Regions from separate parts of the Photobacterium sanguinicancri genome, predicted to be linked through region 2. Evidence: predicted binding sites of a transcription regulator. Region 2 holds the regulator's gene; the other holds the start of a gene.
The links. The regulator CRP, encoded in region 2, controls carbon source genes, mostly activating them, when cyclic AMP is high. The targets are predictions, from matches to a motif close to TGTGANNNNNNTCACA.
Positions count from the first base shown of each region.

Region 1 (6,639 bases), 1.0 Mb from region 2:
CCACTAACAATGAGTGGGCGAAGCTCTATTTACACAATTAGGAGTTTAAGCAGCAGTGGCATTGTCGATTGAAGAGGATAATGCGTGTTGGCGGCCTGCGAACAATTCATATATCGTCAATCTTAATGTCACTATATATGACTGGCATTTATCGACTTAGTTCAAAGAAATTATGAATTTTCGTTGTTTTGTTTTTAACTTCATGATTTTAAATTAAATTTAAATCGGATTTATTTCGGTCATTCAAAAAATGATATAAATCAGGGTTTATCCTGCTGTGCTCTGCCACTATGCCAGCTCATATTGTTGTAAAGACAGTCTCTATGTCGTTAAAGGAGAACGCGATGACTCAGAGTTTTTCGCTGAATACGTACCTTGAGCAATTAGCACAATTGGTCAATATTGATTGTGGTAGCCACACCCCAGAGGGGATTGCGAAAGTAGCAGATGTGCTTACCCCTATGTTTGAAGCTATTGGTTTTACCGTTACTCGTCATCAACCCCACCCAGAGTCTGGGCCATGTTTGGCTATTACTAATAAACCCGACGCAGAGCATTATGATGTGATGCTAAGTGGCCATATGGACACGGTATTTCCAGTCGGTACTGTTGCTGAGCGCCCGATGACTTTTGATCAAGAAAAAGTCTATGGCCCCGGCGCGACAGATATGAAGTCAGGCATTCTGAGCGCACTTTATGCATTACAAGCGCTAACTGACGATGAACGTTCCCGCCTTGCAATTGTAGTTGTCTTAAACTGCGATGAAGAAATTGGTTCTATCTATTCGCGTGAGTGGCTTGAAGGTTTTGCACGTAAGAGCCGCCAAGTGCTTGTTTGTGAGGCATCGCGCCCGACAGGTAACTTGATCCGTTCGCGTAAGGGTAATGCTAAGTACGAAATTGAATTCCACGGTGTCGCTTCCCATGCTGGCTCTGCATTGGCTGAAGGCGTGAATGCAATTTATGAACTTAGCCATTGGTCATTAGCGATTAAAGGCATGGTTAACCTTGAAACGGGCACCACGATGAATGTGGGTGTCATTGAAGGTGGTATGGCTGTCAATGTCGTGCCAGATTACGCAAAAGCGACGGTTGACCTGCGTTTCTGGAACACTGATGAAGCAGAGGCGATCCACGAGAAGCTATTAGCCATGGCTGAAACGCCGTTTGAAGCTGGTGCGAGTGTGACGGTTAATCGCGTTACCTTTAAACCATCTATGCAGCCTTCAGATTACACAGAAGCCCTGATCAAGCTTGTAAGTGAAGAAGCAGAGAAACTGAACATTGTTTATGGGTGGGAAGATGCGGGCGGTGGTTCTGATGGTAACTTCACCGCAGCGCTTGGCACGCCAACACTTGATGGTTTTGGCCCTATGGGCGCAGGTTTTCACAGTGACAAAGAATACCTTCTGATCGACTCAATTGAGCCGCGTATTAAACTGTTAGCGAATACGCTACGCTGTTTGTAGATTTACTCAACCAGATTTACTCACCTACAGCTAAAAGCCAAAACTGAAAAGTTTTGGCTTTTTTATTGTTTGCAGCTTGACCTTAGACTTAGCTCCAAGGTTTATATTTATTGCCAGAACAGTCATTCATACCGTCAGCATTGTTTATTACGGTATGAAAGCATTAAGGAGATGCGCTATGTGTGCTCAATGCAACAGTAAAAAAACTCATATTCACACAACGAAAGCAACGGCGGGTAATGCAACCACAGTGAAAGTTGAAAGTGCCGCCGTAACTGATTGTTGTACGACAACAACGGACAGCTCTGCAAGTTGTTGTGGTTCTTCTGATTCAACTGATGGCGATGATGGTGGCGATGTAGCCTCTTCAGGCTCCATAACTTCTCTATCTTCGGCAGGTAAATCGATGGCTAAATTTAAAGTGTTCACAGCAGTTGAACATGCGGACTCGTCCTCAGCGTTAAATGCACATTCTCGTTCAACAGAACAACATAGCCATACGACTGAATTGTCACAGAATCATAAGACAGAAACGCAACAAAACAGTGACGCCTCTGGTTGCTGTAGTGCTGGGCAATGTTCAGCGAATGAAAGTGTGCTGAATGATGAAAGCTTTGAGGCTGGAATCGCTAAGGAGTCAGGGCACACACAGCGTTGGAATATTTTAGGGATGGATTGCCCAAGCTGTGCCGCTAAACTTGAAAAAGCGGTTACAAGTCTTGCTGGTGTCGAGCAAGCCAAAGTGATGTTTGCCACTGAAAAGCTAGTGGTAAGCAGCGCGTCTCCAATGGCGGATAAAATTGAAGCCAAAGCCAAAGAAGTCGGTTTTCGCTTAGTCGGTTCTAAATCCTCGGCCAAAGAGGAACAGCCTAGTTTTATTCAGCAACATTTCCCAGTGATTGCGATTGCATTAATGATGGCCGCTTCATTTGCGATCGATAGTCAGTCTGAATTTTATGGCTTGATTGCTTTTTCTATTACCACAATGTTGGGATTAATCCCGATCCTGAAAAAGGCGATTAGCTTAGCGAAAACAGGTTCTCCATTCTCTATCGAAACCTTGATGTCTATTGCGGCACTCGGTGCGCTTTATTTGGGCGAAACCGCTGAAGCTGCAATGGTGTTATTACTCTTCTTATTAGGTGAACAGCTTGAAGGCTATGCTGCTTCTCGTGCCCGAAGCGGTGTGAAAGCGCTAATGGATCTTGTGCCTGAAGAAGCGACGATTGTAAAACCTAACGGTGAGCGTTCGAAAGTTGCAGTGGATAGCCTAAAGAAAGGTGATGTAATTGAAGTAGCGCCAGGTGCACGTTTACCGGCTGATGGTATTGTGCTGGATATAGCGGCCAGTTTTGATGAAAGTGCATTAACGGGTGAGTCTGTTCCTGTCGAGCGCCTACCGGGTGATAAAGTCATGGCGGGTTCATTGGTTGCAGATAAGGTTGTTCAAGTCACCATTGAATCAGAACAAGGTGACAATGCTATCGATCGTATTCTTCATTTGATTGAAGATGCTGAATCTCGTAAAGCACCGTTAGAGCGTTTTCTTGATAAGTTTAGCCGTTGGTATACACCAGCAATGATAATACTTGCGGCCTTGGTGATTGTTATTCCACCTATGTTATTTGGTCAGTCATGGGATGAGTGGTTATATAAAGGCTTAACCTTGCTGCTTATTGCTTGTCCGTGTGCTCTGGTTATTTCAACGCCTGCTGCTATAACTTCGGGCTTAGCCGCTGCAGCTAAACGAGGTGCATTAATCAAGGGTGGTGCAGCGCTTGAACAGCTTGGACATATTAAAACGGTCGCGTTTGATAAAACCGGTACATTAACCGAAGGTAAGCCAGTGATGACAGATTTGGTGAGCTGGGAAGGTGATGAAACAAGATTATTACGCCAAGCTGCGGCTATCGAAGCTGGCTCGCTTCATCCACTCGCAATGGCGGTAATCAAAGCCGCTGAGCAAAAGGGCATTGCTATTCCTGAAGCGAAACACCGTGAAGCATTGGTGGGCAAGGGGATTCAAGGTGAAGTCGATGGCACGACGATCTTATTGTGTGCTGCCGATCGCTTACCTGAGAGTGTGTTACTTAATGCAGATCAGCAACAGGCCGTTGATGCACTAGAAGCGCAAGGCAAAACGCTGGTGGTTGCAATGCGTGATGGTGTCCCTGTTGGTGTTATCGCATGGCGTGATAATTTACGGGAAGATGCTGCCAAAGCAATTCAAGCCTTAAAAGGCATCGGTGTTGGTGCTGTGATGTTAACAGGTGATAACCAACGAGCAGCAAGTGCCATTGCTGCTGATATTGGTATCGACTTCCGTGCGGGTCTATTACCAGCAGATAAAGTGTCTGCAGTACGCGAGATGAACGACATACATAATGTTGCCATGGTGGGTGATGGCATTAATGATGCACCAGCAATGAAAACGGCTTCTATTGGTATTGCGATGGGCGGTGGTACCGACGTGGCGTTAGAAACTGCAGATGCAGCGTTAACACATAACCGCGTATCTGAACTGCCGAACATGATCATGCTTTCACGTGCAACCTTAGCGAATATTCGCCAAAATATCGTGTTAGCCTTAGGGTTGAAAGGTGTTTTCTTGGTAACGACCTTGCTGGGTATGACAGGTTTATGGGTGGCTGTTTTAGCGGACAGTGGCGCGACAGCACTCGTGACATTAAATGCTTTAAGGTTACTTCGTTTTAATCCGGATAAATAAAGCCACTAACAATCGATATTTGTTGGTTAAATTATCAGCGTTATTGGTGATTGATTGACTAAAATAAACCGCAGATTACAGAAATGTAACTGCGGTTTTTTTGTGATCTTTGCCATCCGCAAACGATTTTAGGTGATCTTCGTCACTTTATTGTGAGAAATGAAAACGAAGCGATTTCACTTAACGTGACTGTTATCACTAAAAAGTGTGATTTGATGGGCTATCGTAAGAACATGCTTTTGAGAGTGAAACTCGCTGAGTATGACTCTTAACGTACCCTATGATTAAAGTGCTCTGGTTACCTTACCTAGAGCGCAATAACGATGAAAAAGGATATCAATATGTCTGACAATAATGTTTTCCATTTAGGTGTTAACAAAGCGGATCTTAACGGTGCTGAATTAGCGATCATTCCTGGTGATCCTGCTCGCGTAGAAAAGATTGCAAACCTAATGGATAACCCTGAGTTTCTAGCAAGCTCTCGTGAGTACACTGTATTTCGCGCGAAACTTGATGGCAAATCAGTCGTAATTTGTTCGACAGGTATTGGTGGTCCATCTACATCGATTGCTGTTGAAGAGCTAGCGCAACTTGGTGTGCGTACTTTCTTACGTGTTGGTACAACAGGCGCTATCCAGCCACACATCAACCCTGGTGACATGATTGTTACGACTGGTTCAGTTCGTCTTGATGGTGCTAGCCTTCACTTTGCACCTATGGAATTCCCAGCAGTTGCAGACTTTAATGTTGCAACAGCAATGAAAGCCGCATGTGATGCAGACAATGCAACAGTACACACTGGTGTTACCGCTTCTAGCGACACCTTCTACCCAGGCCAAGAGCGCTACGATACATTCACAGGCCGTGTTGTTCGTCGTTTCCAAGGCTCTATGGATGAGTGGCAGCAAATGGGCGTGCTTAACTTTGAAATGGAATCTGCAACATTATTAACTATGTGTGCAAGTTCTGGTTTACGTGCTGGTTGTGTTGCGGGTGTTATCATCAACCGTACGCAAAAAGAGATCCCAGATCACGCAACATTGAAAGCGACAGAGACTCGCTCAATCAAAGTTGTTGTTGATGCTGCACGTCGCATGCTTGCTGAATAATATCTGCAAAATGTAGTTTTAGTTTCTACATGTTTAAAACCACCTTCGGGTGGTTTTTTTATGGCTGGGATTCGGCAGTAGATACAGTATTGACTGAATGAGTGGCAAGATGTTGGTATTTCTAGATACGTTAGAGAGCACAGTGTAAAGGTGCATATTTATCTATAAAATTACGTTTTTTACACTTGGTAACATTTGCTGGTGGCCGTTAATTGCTCTTTATATTTACTTAAATCAAAAAAGTTGAATGTTTTTCTCTTTTTGCCGCATTTTTCAACGTTTATTGGATTGATCTTGCCGTGATCATCCATTAGAATTCGCCGCGCATTACAGATGCACACATTTTTTAATATTTATTACTTTTTTTGAACTACTCCTGTAGGGGAACTCAATGTCTACAAAACTAGCTAACCCAGCGCCTTTAGGTTTGATGGGCTTTGGTATGACTACCATCCTTTTAAACATCCACAACGCGGGTTTCTTCCCTATTGATTCAATGATCCTAGCAATGGGTATCTTCTACGGCGGTCTTGGTCAAGTGCTAGTAGGCATGATGTGTTTCAAACGTGGTGATACGTTTGGTACAACAGCATTCACTTCTTACGGTCTATTTTGGTTAACGCTTGTTGGTATTCTAGTTATGCCAAAAATGGGTCTAGCTGCAAGCCCTGCACCTTTCATGGGTTGGTACCTACTACTATGGGGCATTTTCACTGGCTTCATGTTTATCGGTTCACTATGCTACCCACGTGCTAAGCAATTTGTATTTGGTTCATTAACAGTATTGTTCTTCCTTCTTGCAGCTCGTGATTTCACAGGTAGCGCACTGATCGGCACAATCGCTGGTTTTGAAGGTATTATCTGTGGTGCAAGTGCAATTTACTTTGCAATGGCACAAGTACTAAATAATGAGTACGGCCGCACAATCCTTCCAGTCGGTGAGAAAAAAGCAGTTAAAGCGACACCGCTAAAAGCTGCAGCTTAATCCCACCTGATTGACGAAAAAACCTCGCTTAGGCGAGGTTTTTTTGATCGTCTAGAATAGTAGTGTTTCGGCATCGTTATTCTAGACTATAAGGAAATCAGCATGGCACAGCGATATGCAGCGATTATGGGCGCACTCATAGCAGATGCTGCGAGCATGGGTACCCATTGGATTTATTCCCCCGAGCGAGTGAAATCGCTTTTATCTCTTCCTAATTTTCCTTTTATTGAGCCTAACCCTGAACACTACCAAGGGGTTGATAGCTACTATGCGCACGATAAACTCGTTGCGGGTCAATCGACTATTTACGGTGAATGGTTAGCATTATATGTCCGCTTATTAAGTAAC
Region 1 covers NZ_AP024850.1:1,261,600-1,268,238, forward strand. The annotation lists gene OCU87_RS06145 (M20 family metallopeptidase) at 345-1,469, shown strand; gene OCU87_RS06150 (zinc/cadmium/mercury/lead-transporting ATPase) at 1,648-4,197, shown strand; gene udp (uridine phosphorylase) at 4,539-5,306, shown strand; gene OCU87_RS06160 (acetate uptake transporter) at 5,698-6,291, shown strand; gene OCU87_RS06165 (ADP-ribosylglycohydrolase family protein) at 6,394-6,639, shown strand, end outside.
Region 1: the regulator CRP is predicted to act here: its motif matches at 4,382-4,397, upstream of udp (uridine phosphorylase).

Region 2 (6,639 bases):
AGTAATACCTCGTTTGAAAACTTTCGCGCCACGGTAGGAAAAGTAGCGGTAGATGGTGAGCGTAATATCGCGATTATTTCACCTGCGATGGCAACAGCATTACAGCTACAGCAAGGCGATATGGTTCGCTTGATGGGACAATAGGATAAGGGGAATATCATGACACAATCATTCGCAGTAAATTGGATTGCAGGAAAGTGGGTCGCAGGTCTTGGTGAGTCTTTTCATTCGTTAAACCCATTTAGTTCTGAGGTGATTTGGCAAGGACAAGCAGCCACTGCAGATCAAGTTGAACATGCGGTGAAAAGTGCTCGTGAAGCCTTATTAAGCTGGCGTCATACCTCGCTTGAGGAGCGTCAGGCGATTGTTGAAAAGTACGCTGAGTTGCTAAAAGAGCACAGCGAAGATATTGCCACCACCATAGCGGAAGAAACGGGTAAACCTTTGTGGGAAACCCGCACCGAGGCGGGGGCTATGGTCGGTAAGATTGCGCTTTCATTGCGTGCTTACCATGAGCGTACTGGTCACAAAGAAAAAGAAGTGGCAGGGGCGACAACGGCTGTGCTGCGCCATCGTCCACTCGGTGTGATGGCGGTCTTTGGTCCGTATAACTTCCCTGGACATTTACCGAATGGCCATATTGTTCCTGCATTATTGGCGGGCAATACCGTGGTATTTAAGCCGTCGGAGCTAACACCCAAAACGGCCGAAGTGGCAATGAAACTCTGGCAACAAGCAGGCTTACCTGCTGGTGTGATTAACTTAGTCCAAGGTTCGCGCCCGACAGGAGAAGCCCTTGCCAGTTCGACGGGTATCGATGGCTTGCTGTTCACGGGCAGTGCCAATACAGGTCATATCCTTCATCGGCAGTTTGCTGGGCAGCCTGGTAAAATGTTGGCACTTGAAATGGGTGGCAATAATCCGATGGTGATCTCGAACGCCCATGGTGAGGTTGAAGCAACCGTATACACCATTATTCAATCGGCGTTCATTAGTGCAGGCCAGCGTTGTACTTGTGCCCGTCGCTTGTATTTACCGAACGGTGAAGTGGGTGATGCCATCGTCAAACGCTTGGTAGAAGCAACAGCACAGTTACGCATTGATGGCCCATTTGCTGATCCTCAGCCATTTATGGGGCCACAAATCTCTAAGCAGGCCGCTGATGGCATTATTGCTGCACAAGCTAACCTTATTAGCCTTGGTGGGAACGTCTTACTAGAAGCCAAACGTGGCCAAGGGGCGATTGTCTCACCAGCAATCATTGAAGTGAGCGCCATTGCTGAGTTACCTGATGAAGAATACTTTGGTCCGCTGCTACAGGTGGTGCGCTACGACGATTTAGCTCAAGCGGTTACTTTGGCTAATAATACCCGCTATGGGTTATCGGCGGGCTTGATCTCAACCGACGATGCGGAATGGCAATATTTTATTGATCATATTCGTGCCGGCATTGTAAACCGTAACCGCCAGTTGACGGGCGCGAGCGGTGATGCGCCATTTGGTGGGCCGGGTGCATCCGGTAACTTACGCCCAAGTGCTTACTATGCCGCTGACTATTGTGCTTACCCTATGGCATCGATGGAAGGTGAACAAGCGGAGCTACCCACTCAGTTATCACCGGGCATTACGCTATAAATGTACGAGTGGGCACCAAATGGTGCCCATTTTTATGAATACCACCACACACTGTAACGCTACCACTCAGTAACAAGATAAATAGCCAATAAGTGCCATACTGATTAGGTCGGATCAGGGCATTGTGACAACTATCAATTAACGGGGAGCATCTCAACATGGAAAGAGTAGAGCAACTTTTTGACAATCTGTGGCAAGACTATATTCAGCGCCTGTGTCCATCAGCCGATCAAGTGCATACTTTGCTAACGGAAGATGAGCCTTTATTGAATGATCATATTGCGTTGCGTACCTTCAATCTGCCTAAGGTAGGATTAGATGTGTTGGCAGCACCATTTATTGCGATTGGCTACCAGCCTTGTGGCACCTACCATTTTGAGGGCAAAAAGCTGTATGCCGAGCACTTTGAGCACCCTAATCCAGCCGCACCAAAAGTGTTCATCAGTGAACTATTAGTCGGGCAGTGTTCATCACTGTTGCAGCAAGCGGTTCGTGACTTAGTGAAACAAGTGCCAGAGATGGCGATGAAAGATCCCGCTTTTTTATACGGCGGCCGTTTGTGGGATATTGATTTGGCAACCTATGAAATGCTTGCCGCGGAAAGCGAATACGCGGGTTGGTTAGCTGCGCATGGGTTTGGTGCTAATCATTTCACGGTCAGTATTAATCAACTTGAGCAATTTACCGAAGTCGCAGAGGTGAATCATCTGCTGGAGCATAATGGCTTTGCTATCAATATGTCAGGGGGGGCGGTCAAGGGGAGTCCCGAAGAGATGCTGGAGCAATCTTCCACTATGGCCGATAAAGTACCAGTGGCATTTTTAGAAGGCGTAAAACAGGTCTCGGGTGGTTTCTATGAATTTGCCAAGCGTTACCCCAAAAGTGATGGAGAGCTGTATACCGGGTTTGTAGCGGCATCTGCAGATAAGATATTTGAAAGTACAAATAGCGATTAAGGATATCCCCAGCTCCTATGGCGCTGAGGAAAGATAGCGCTTCGGAAAGATAGCGCCGAGAAAATATGGCACTGAGAAAGCATGACAATAAGAATAATCGCCGTAGAGCTGATAACAGGTAATTGTGGGATCAGTGCAAGCTGTCTAGTGGTGGGGACCACTGCACATTACTTTGGCGATGTGGCATCTGCGTCAGCGCGATATGCTGCTCAAGATAATGGCGTTGACCATTAAAACCTGTCATTTCAACAGTGCTTGGTAGTGGGGCTATCGCTGTTGGTGGTGTCGCAGTTGCGCAGTGCGGAGAAAAACGTTCGATATCCATATCGTAAATCCCATAGTACTTGCCATCTGATGGCGATTGTCAGGCGAGGTTCTTAGTATCACCGGCCTGATAGTTGTTATGCATAATGTAGCACTGGTGGTGAAGTTAGCAAGAGAATAATCAGTGACAGCGCTAGCAAATGTATAACTGAGTATACGCTGAGAGTATTGGGTATTTTAGGTACAAAAAAAGCCGCAAAAGCGGCTTTTTTATTAGCTGTAATCGAGTCATCAAAAGATTAACGAGTACCGTATACCACGATAGTTTTACCGTGTGCAGAAATTAGGTTCTGCTCTTCAAGCATTTTCAAGATACGACCAACGGTTTCACGTGAACAACCCACGATTTGACCGATTTCTTGGCGAGTAATTTTGATTTGCATGCCGTCAGGGTGAGTCATTGCATCAGGTTGTTTTGCTAGGTTTAGTAGCGTCTGTGCAATACGGCCTGTTACGTCTAAGAACGCAAGGTCGCCCACTTTTTGGCTTGTTACTTGAAGACGAGTCGCCATCTGTGCAGATAGGCGCATCAAAATATCTGGGTTTACTTGGATTAGTTGACGGAATTTCTTAAATGAAATCTCAGCCACTTCACAAGGTGTTTTAGCACGAACCCAAGCTGTACGCTCTTGACCTTCTTCGAAAAGACCAAGTTCGCCGATGAAGTCACCTTGGTTTAGGTAAGAAAGAATCATCTCTTTGCCTTCTTCATCCTTGATAAGAACAGCAACAGAGCCTTTTACAATATAGTAGAGCGTTTCCGCTTTCTCACCAGCATGAATCAAAGTGCTTTTTGATGGGTACTTATGAATGTGGCAATGTGAAAGAAACCACTCTAGTGTTGGATCTGTTTGAGGTTTACCTGGAACCATATTACTAACTTCCTCTGCGTTTGTTGCCCAACAACGACATCCCTATAATTTCAGTTTGGGCTTAACAATAGAATTGTTCACTGGCTAGAATATAAAGCCAGCCGCTGGGCTGCAAGCTCACTTGAATAATTAATTGAGAGTTTAACTTTTTTCGGTGGGCATTTCTTGATATTGATCTATCTGAAATCGTCATTTTGTACTCATAAGTGTGCACATGATCACACGGTTGTTAGATTATGCAGAATTGACGCCAAAACACTAAGGAGAAAGCAATGCAATCACGTGTGAAATGGGTTGAAGGAATGACATTTTTAGCCCAGTCAAATTCCGGTCACAGTGTGGTAATGGACGGTAATGGTGGTGAAAAAGCACCCAGTCCAATGGAGCTAGTGTTAATGGCTGCTGGTGGGTGTAGCTCGGTCGATGTGGTGAGTGGTCTCCAATCAGCCAATCAAAAAATCACGGGCTGCGAAGCACAAATTTCCTCTGTTCGTCGCGAAACCGCCCCTCGCATTTTCACAACGGCGAATCTGCACTTCGTGGTAACAGGTCATGATCTTGATGATGCCTTAGTGGCGAAAATGGTTGCTGATTCACTCGAGAAATATTGCTCAGTGTGTTTGATGTTAGGCGAGGGCGTTGAGCTAACGCATTCGTATGAGGTGGTTGTTGCGTAAAGCCATTGTAAAATGAGCTTATCGTAGTCGCGTAAAACGGAGACATTACGGTCTCCGTTTTTGTTGGTGCTGAATGTGGGAGCCAAATTCGAGGCGTTAACCAATTTTTCCGGTATCAATCAGTTGTTGGATCAACGGGCGCATAATCAACTCCATTGCAAAGCTCATTTTTCCCCCGGGAACAACCAAGGTGTTATGGCGTGACATGAAAGAGCCCTGAATCATCGACAGTAAATACGGGAAATCGACATTTTTGATACCACGAAAGCGGATCACGACAAAACTCTCATCCAAGCTTGGGATCCCTTTGGCGCTGAGTGGGTTCGAGGTATCCACCGTAGGAACTCGCTGAAAGTTAATATGAGTGCGTGAAAATTGCGGCGTGATGTAATTAAGATAATCATCCATCGAACGGACGATAGATTCCATGACGGCTTCGCGCGAATGGCCCCGATCGCGGGTATCGCGCACAATTTTTTGGATCCACTCTAAGTTGACGATAGGCACCATGCCAATCAGTAAGTCGACATGCTGTGCAACATTGGTTTCACCATCGACAACCCCACCGTGCAAGCCTTCATAAAACAAGACGTCGGTATTTTCGGGTAATTCTTGCCATGGGGTGAAGCTACCTGGCATTTGGTTGTAGGGGACGGCTTCGTCAAAGGTGTGGAGATAACGGCGGAATTTACCTGTGCTGTCTTCACCATATTGGCAGAAGAACTGCTCTAGTTGTGGAAAGTCATTTGCTTGTGGGCCGAAATAACTGATATGACGACCTTGTTCTTTGGCTTTACGAATTTCAACATCCATTTCAGGACGGGTAAATCGGTGGAAACTATCGCCTTCAAGCCATGCTGCGTTGATGCTCATCATATTGAACATTTTGCGGAAGGCTTCTGAAGTGGTCGAGGTGCCCGCACCGGACGACCCTGTTACTGCAATGATGGGATGTTTTGCAGACATGACAAACCCTGTCGTTAAGATTAACGATGAGTTATTAACAGGATGTTGCGATTAGATCAAGCGTAAGCGTCCGCGAGTATTAGAAATTGAGATCTCGACGAAGCTTAATGTCCACTGATTCATGCAACTCTGAGAACATGACAACGGCATCGCCTTTCGCCAATTGGCCGCGAACATGTTGGACTTTTTGTTCTAGCGTTTTTTCGTGTTCACCATAATCGGTGCCTTCTCGTAGCACGAAGTGCTCGATCAAGTTGTCGAGTGTTTCTGGGGCGATGTCTTGCCAAGGAATAATCATAACAACCGCTTACTGCTAGGGAGGGTATATTAACCACTGATAACATTATTATCAGTGGTTAAGGATAGTAATGGCAAGAGCCGCTTTTGCTATTCGCGCTTATTTACGCCAGCAAAAGGTGCAAACCAAGCGGGTACTGTTGTTTCTAACCAAAATGTAGGATTACGCCATGAGCCCGTTAAAAAGCCGACATGCCCCCCGTTAGGGCTGAGGTGGTAATCGATATGGTCAGGTAATGGTTGTGAGGGGATCACATCATGCGTCATGAAAGGGTCGTCCTTCGCATGAATGACCCGCAGCGGTACTTTGACCTGATGCAAACGTTGTAAGCCGCTACAGCGCTGATAATAGTCATTGGCGTCCTGATAGCCGTGCAAAGGGGCTGTCACTAGATCATCAAACTGGCGCAGAGTGCTAATGGCTTCGATACGTGTTTGATCTAATGGTAAGGCGTCAGGCAGCAGGGCCATTTTCTTGCTGATGTTCTTTTTCATCGAGCTGAGCAAGTATTGCTTATAAACCTTAGAGAATCCCTGCTCGATACGTTCTGAACACGCGCTTAAATTTAGCGGGGGAGAAATGACTTGGGCGGCACACAATTCACTGTCATCGCCATGCTCAGCAAGGTAATTGACCAGCATATTGCCCCCTAACGATACTCCGACTGCAAATAACGGCGAGTCAGGAAACTGCTGGCGGATCCATTGAATGAAAAAACGCGCATCGCTGATTTCACCTGAATGATAACTGCGGGCTTGGCGATTCATCTCGCCGCTACAGCCACGGAAATGCATCATTACTCCAAGCCAGCCTTGCTGCATAGCGGCATGTAATAGTCCATTGGCATAGGGGCTATTGAAACTTCCTTCTAAACCATGAAACAGGATCATAATCGGCAATGGTGTCTGCTT
Region 2 covers NZ_AP024850.1:245,739-252,377, forward strand. The annotation lists gene astA (arginine N-succinyltransferase) at 1-144, shown strand, start outside; gene astD (succinylglutamate-semialdehyde dehydrogenase) at 160-1,635, shown strand; gene OCU87_RS01145 (DUF1338 domain-containing protein) at 1,794-2,591, shown strand; gene OCU87_RS01150 (hypothetical protein) at 2,722-2,916, opposite strand; gene crp (cAMP-activated global transcriptional regulator CRP) at 3,155-3,787, opposite strand; gene OCU87_RS01160 (OsmC family protein) at 4,060-4,464, shown strand; gene OCU87_RS01165 (phosphoribulokinase) at 4,561-5,430, opposite strand; gene OCU87_RS01170 (YheU family protein) at 5,510-5,728, opposite strand; gene OCU87_RS01175 (hydrolase) at 5,818-6,639, opposite strand, start outside.